Regions from separate parts of the Nocardia sputorum genome, predicted to be linked through region 2. Evidence: predicted binding sites of a transcription regulator. Region 2 holds the regulator's gene; the other holds the start of a gene.

Region 1 (3,411 bases), 290 kb from region 2:
GGTCCAGATCCAGGTAGTGGTCGCGGAACGTGTGATTCTGCGCCGGGTCCAGCACCTCGAGCAGGGCGGCCGCCGGGTCGCCGCGGAAGTCCGAGCCGACCTTGTCGATCTCGTCCAGCAGGACGACCGGGTTCATCGAACCGGCTTCCTTCATGGCCCGGACGATACGGCCGGGCAGCGCGCCGACGTAGGTACGGCGGTGCCCGCGGATCTCGGCCTCGTCGCGCACGCCGCCCAGGGCGACGCGGACGAACTTGCGGCCCAGCGCGCGCGCCACGGACTCACCCAGCGAGGTCTTGCCGACGCCGGGCGGACCGACCAGCACCAGTACCGCGCCGGACCCGCGTCCGCCGACGACCTCCAGGCCGCGAGCGGCCCGGCGAGCGCGGACGGCCAGGTACTCGACCATGCGGTCCTTGACCTCTTCCAAGCCGTGGTGGTCGGCGTCCAGCACCGCGCGGGCGGCCGAGACGTCGGCGCTGTCGGTGGTCTTCACCGTCCACGGCAGCTCGAGCACGGTGTCCAGCCAGGTCCGGATCCATCCCGATTCCGGGCTTTGATCGCTGGCTCGTTCCAGCCTGCCGACTTCGCGCAACGCGGCCTCGCGAACCGTGTCGGGCAGGTCCGCCTGTTCGACGCGGGTGCGGTAGTCGTCGGCGCCGTCCGGCTCGTCCTCGCCGAGCTCCTTGCGGATGGCGTTGAGCTGCTGGCGGAGCAGGAATTCGCGCTGGCTCTTCTCCATGCCCTCGCGCACGTCTTCGCTGATCTTCTCGCTGATCTCGGCCTCGGCGATGTGCGCTTTGGTCCACTCGATCAGCGTGGTCAGCCGCTCGGCCACCTCGGGGGTCTCGAGCAGTTCCCGCTTCTGGTCCGAAGTCAGGTACGGGGCGTAGCCCGCGGTGTCGGCGATGGCCGAGGGATCGGTCAGCTGGTTGACCGCGTCGATGATCTGCCAGGCTTCGCGGCGTTGCAGCACCGAGACGACCAGCTTCTTGTATTCGGCGGCCAGTTCCTTGGTGCGGCCGTCGGGAGTGGGACTCTCGACCGGTTCGGCCTCGACCCACAGCGCGGCGCCCGGCCCGGTGACCCCGTGCCCGATCTTGGCGCGCCGTTCGGCCTTGAGGACGGCCGCGGGGGCTCCGCCGCGCATCCGGCCGACCTGTTCGATGGTGGCGACCACACCGTAGGTGGCGTAGCCCTCGGTCAGCCGCGGCGCGAGCAGCACGGCGTCGGTCTTGGCGGCGCGCGCGGCATCGATCGCGGCCTGCGCGGATTCGTCCAGTTCGATGGGCACGACCATGCCCGGCAGCACGATCGGATCGGTCAGGAACAGCACCGGCAGGTTCTGTGGTGTAGTCACGTCTTCGACCCTTCCAAAAGTTGAGCGATGCCTACTCAACCCCGGGGCGTCCGGCTTTGTTCCGCCCCGACCGGTCCGTTCGCTCACGGCGAAGACCCGCCGAGCGTTGACACCCCGTCCAAGGCAATGAGAACGTGAGGACATTGATATCTCATACCGGCGGTACCGCCGGATCGGCTTGAGGAGTCCCATCGATGTCGTCGCTCGCCGCTGGCGTGTTCATCGACTGGGAAGGTTTGACCGGGCAGCCGAAGTTCGTGGTCGACCTGATCACATTCCCGATCTTCAGCGCGCTGGCGGGCTGGCTGACCAACTGGACCGGCGTGCTGATGTTGTTCTGGCCGATCATCTTTCGTGGCGTCCGGATTCCCGGCCTGCACGTGCTCTATCCCTATTTCCCGCGCCGCGTCCAAGTACTGCCGACCTTCTCCGGCGACGGTCGCCGCCTCGGCTTCCAGGGCTTCATCCCGGCGCGTGCGGAGAAGATGGCCAGCATCTGCGTGGACAAGGCCCTGATGCGGATCGGCAGTCCCAAGGACTTCATTCACGAACTCGATCTCGACGGCATCGCCGACTACATCGCGGTCCTCGCGCGCGAGCAAGTGCGCCCCCTGGTGGACGAGTTGATGTACCGGGAGAACCCCGACCTGTGGCGCACGGTGCCGCGCGCCGCCAAGCAGCTGATCTACCAGCGGGTGGATCGCGAACTGCCCGCCTTGTCACGTCGCGCGTTCGCCTCGCTCGGCGACAACGTCGACCAGCTGATCGGCATCAAGGGCTTCGTGATCCGCTACCTGCAGGACAACCCGGCCATCCTCAAGGACCTGACCACCACCATCGCGGCGCCCGAGCTGCGCTTCATGGTGCGCATCGGCCTGCTCGGCGCGCCCTTCGGCGTGCTACTGGCCCTGTATCTGCACGTGCACCAGCACATTCCGGTGCTGGGCTGGATTCCGGGCTGGGTGATCGTCCTGCTCGCCTCGGCCGCGATCGGCGTGATCGTGAACGTCATCGCGGTGAAGATGGTGTTCGAGCCGGGCGACCCGCAACCGAGGTACAAGTACCTGTGGAAGCAGGCGCTGCTGGCGAAACGGCAGCCACAGGCGGCCACCGATCTGGCGCACATCCTGGCCTACCAGGTGCTCACGCTGCCGAACTTGTCCAAGGAGCTGCTGGAGGGCCCGAACGGGGACAAGACCAGGCAGTTGCTGGAGCGCTTGATCGCCGACGAGATCCATCGCCAGCTCGGGCCGACGACCTCACTGGTGCGAGCGGCGCTGGGGCGCCGCCAATTCGACAACCTCACGGTGGGCGCGGCGGGGGCCGCGGTCGGGCTGGCCCCGACCCTGGTCGAGGACGAGGAGTTCACCCTGGCGCAGGCCAAGACCATCGACGACTTCGCGGCGCGCAAGTTGCGGCGGCTCACGCCGGGGGAGTTCATGGAGATGTTCTACGCGTCCGTCGAACAGGACGCCTGGCTGCTGTATCTGCACGGCGCGGTCCTCGGCCTGGTCGTGGGAGCCGCCCACCTGATGGTCTTCGGCTGGTAGCAGCCCGTAGCGCAAGATAAAACAAGCATGCTTGCCTTTTTTTGACCTCGCTGCGATGCTGGACCACGGCGGCACACGAAGCGGTGTGCCCGGACCGGCAGGGGAACTGATGGCTGACCTAGAGGCGTTGCTCGGCGACTTCGCCGACGAATGCGCGGGCCTGGAACGACTCGTCGCCCCGTTGGCACCCGCGGAGTGGGCGCGCGCCACCCCCGCGCCCGGCTGGACCATCGCCCATCAGATCGGCCATCTGGCTTGGACCGACGAAATCGCGACGATCGCCACCGCGGACGCCGCCCGATTCCAGCAGTTGCTGGCGGAAGCCGGGCCGCGGGCGCTCACGTTCGTCGACGAGGCCGCCGAGAAAGCCGCCACCGAACCACCGGCCGAGCTGCTCGATCGCTGGCGGCGTGGCCGCGCGGGACTCGTCGCCGCGCTGCGCGCGACGCCTCCGGGCGTGAAGTTGCCGTGGTTCGGTCCGCCGATGAGCGCAGCGTCGAT
Region 2 (3,411 bases):
GGCGCCGAAGCTCGCGACGACCTTGCCGATCTGGCCGGTCACGCGCGGTTCCAGGCCGGGCCAGGTGGTGCGCGGTTCGTCGGGTTCGGCGTACCACCACGGGTTTTCCTCGTGCTCGCTCACCGGTGTGACGGTGAGCCAGCGGTTGGCCATCGCGAGCTTGCTCAGCGTCTCCAGGTCGTAGAGGTCGCACGGGTGGTGCCCGCCGACGAACAGGTGCACCTTCGGATTGGTGCGCCGCATCGCCATCGACATGAGCTGGGCGCGCAGCGGCGCGATCCCGGTGCCGCAGCCGATCATCAGCATCTTGCGTTTGGCGTTGCGCGGGACTCCGAGACCGCCCAGCGGTGAGCCGAGCAGCCACTGGTCGCCGACGACGGTCTGGCCGACGATGGCCGAACTGACCCAGCCGCCCAGCACGTTCCGGACGTGGAACTCGATCTCGCCGTTGGCAGTCGCGGGCACGGCGGGCGAGAGATAGCGCCACATGCGCGGCCGCGACGGGATCTGCACACTCAGATACTGACCCGCGGCGTACCGCATCGGCTGATCCAATTGCAGCCGGACGATGACCAGGTTGCGCAGGACCTCCCGGCGTTCGATCACCGTGCCGGTCCATGCCGACGGCGTGGTCTCCTTCTCCGCCGCGCCGATCATGGTGTCGGCGATGATCTTCAGGCCCTCGTCCCAGGCGCGGTCGACCTCGTCGGTCCACATCTCGGTGCCCGCGAACACCTTCACGGCGGTCTTCAGCGCGGTGGCGACGGCGGTGTAGTGCGCGGGCTGCACGCCGTACTTGCGGTGGTCCCTACCGAGCTGGGCGAGGAAGGGCAGCAGCTTGTCGGGCTCCTCCAACCGGTCCAGCGCATAGGAGATCGCCTTGACCAGGCGATCGCGCTGCGAGTCCATCGCGGCGGGAAAGAAATCGCGGACGTGCGGGTAGTCGGTGAACAAGATCGCATAGAACGATCTGGCCAGTTTCTCCGGCCCCCCATCCTCCGCAGCAACCGCCTTGAACGTAGTTCTGATCAAAGCGACAGTGCGTGAATCCATTGGTCTCACAACCCCATTTCGCACTCGTTCACGAACCATGCCGGCGAGTGAGGTGCTGCGGGGCCACTCGACAGCAGCCGATGGCAAGGAGTGTAGGCGAGGTTTGCCAGCAACGGAATCTTTCGAAGGAACATCACGCGTGCAATTTCCTCGAAACGAGGATATCCAGGGAGACACGCCAGAGAAACCGACTGAAAGACCGTAGATCTGCCGCTAAATCAGTCGTCCGCACACCGAAAAGGTAAGTGCCTCTTGGTTAAATACGTCCCGATTGGTCTGTTCTAGCGACTTCAGGGCAACACGCAGAACAGCACACGGAGTACGAACCGGGCAAACCGATCTCGATCCGTAAACAAATCTATGGTGAAAAGCGCCAGTTGATTCGACAACGAAATGAACTCCGCCGCAGCACTTGTACAGAGCATAATATGGCTTATTTTCAGCAAATCCTCGGCGGTGTCTCAACGACGACGGCCCCGGCCTCGGGTCGCGCTGTGCGACCGAGGCCGGGGCCGTCGTCGTGCCGGTTATCGCCTGCGCTGGCCGTCCTCGCGGCGGTGCCGCGGCTGCCAGACGACCAACGCGGTACTGCGCTGCGGGGCGAGATCGGGACGGTATCCGGCCCGGGCCCGCTCCAGCTCGGCCGACAGTTCCGCGACCTGCTGGCGCAGCTCCTCCACCTGATTGGTCAGTTCGATGATGCGCTTGATGCCCGCCAGGTTGACGCCTTCGTCCTGGGACAGCCGCTGCACCTCGCGCAGCAGCTCGACGTCCCGGGCCGAATAGCGCCGCCCGCCACCCGAAGTCCGTTGCGGCGTGACCAGTCCCAGACGGTCATACGTGCGCAGCGTCTGCGCGTGCATGCCGGCCAGCTGGGCCGCCACCGAGATCATGAAGAACTCGGCCCGCGACCCGCCGGACGCGTTCTTCGGTTCCGAGGACATCACGCACCTGCCCATCCCGCACGTGGATCGAAGCCACTCGCCCGCTCGGCCTCCTGGTAGCGCTTGAGTGCCTCGACGGCGTCGCCGTCGAGCTTCTGCGGCACCGCGACTTTCACCGTCACCAGCAGGTCGCCCGCGCCGCCGCCGCGCTTGGGCACGCCGCGGCCGCGTACCCGCAGGGTGCGGCCGTCCGCGGTGCCCGGAGGCACCTTGACGCCGACCCGGCCGTCCAGCGTGGGCACCGAAACCGTGGTGCCGAGAACCAGTTCACTGTAACTGACCGGCAGCACCAGGGTCAGGTCGTCGCCGTTGCGGCCGAAGACCTTGTCCTGGCTGACGTGGACGGTGACATAGAGGTCGCCCGAGGGCGCCCCGCGCAGTCCCGCCTCGCCCTGTCCGGCCAGCCGGATCCGTTGCCCGTCACCGACTCCCGGGGGAATACGCACCGTGATGGTGCGCGTGCGGTTCTGGATACCGCTGCCCTGGCAGTCCAGGCACGGGTCGTCGATGATCGATCCGCTGCCCCGGCACTCGTCGCACGGCTCGCTGAAGCCGAACGCGCCCTGGTTACGGCTGACGATGCCGGTCCCGTTGCAGATCGGGCAGACTCGCGGACTCGTGCCCGGCTTGGCGCCGCTGCCGTGACACGTGGTGCACGGCGACGGACTGGTCATTCGCAGCGGAACCGTGACGCCCTGGGCCGCCTCCCGGAAACCGAGAGTGGTCTCGGTCTCCACGTCGGCGCCGCGCCGGGGGCGGCTCGACGTCCGCGCGCCGCCACCCCGGTTGAACAGACCGCCGAGCAGGTCGCCGAGGCCACCGTCGCCGGTGCTCGCACCGCCGAAGATGTCCCCGAGATTGAACTCCTGTGAGAAGCCGCCCCCCGCGCCGGACCCGAACCCACCGCGGCTGTAGCCGCCACCCGCGAAGAGCTTGCGGGTGTCGTCGTACTCCTTGCGCTTGGCCGGATCCGACAGCACGGCGTGCGCCTCGCTGACGGCCTTGAACTTCTCCTCGGCTTTGGTGTCACCGGGGTTGGCATCCGGGTGCAAGTCGCGCGCGAGCTTGCGGTAGGCCTTCTTGATCTCGTCCTGCGAGGCGCTGGAGGAAACACCCAGTTCCTTGTAGAAGTCCTTTTCGATCCACTCCCGTTGGCTCACCGAGCATCTCCTCCTCTCGCGTCCTTATTGTTCGTTCGCGCCGGCATCAACATCCGATGCCTCTTCGGTCGGCTGGTTCTCGTTCTCCGTCAGATCGGCCACGCCGTCGGTTACCCCGACGAGCGCGTGCCGAAGCACCCTATCGCCGAAGCGATAGCCTTTGCGCATCACAATGCCGATCACCGGATCGTGGCCGGAGCCCTCGTGCTGCACGGCCTCGTGCAGGGTCGGGTCGAAAGGCTCGCCCTCCGAAC

Evidence for each region. The regulator HspR, encoded in region 2, represses chaperone genes until heat shock. The targets are predictions, from matches to a motif close to ANNTGAGTNNNNNNNACTCANNT.
Region 1: lon (endopeptidase La) is a predicted target of HspR. The motif match lies at 1,379-1,401, and genes of this name have one in related genera.

What each region holds. Positions count from the first base shown of each region.
Region 1 is NZ_AP026978.1:6,914,783-6,918,193, forward strand. It holds gene lon (endopeptidase La) at 1-1,300, opposite strand, end outside; gene QMG86_RS31225 (DUF445 domain-containing protein) at 1,555-2,910, shown strand; gene QMG86_RS31230 (TIGR03084 family metal-binding protein) at 3,020-3,411, shown strand, end outside.
Region 2 is NZ_AP026978.1:6,620,825-6,624,235, forward strand. It holds gene QMG86_RS29905 (globin domain-containing protein) at 1-1,053, opposite strand, end outside; gene QMG86_RS29910 (heat shock protein transcriptional repressor HspR) at 1,581-1,997, opposite strand; gene dnaJ (molecular chaperone DnaJ) at 1,997-3,157, opposite strand; gene grpE (nucleotide exchange factor GrpE) at 3,182-3,411, opposite strand, start outside.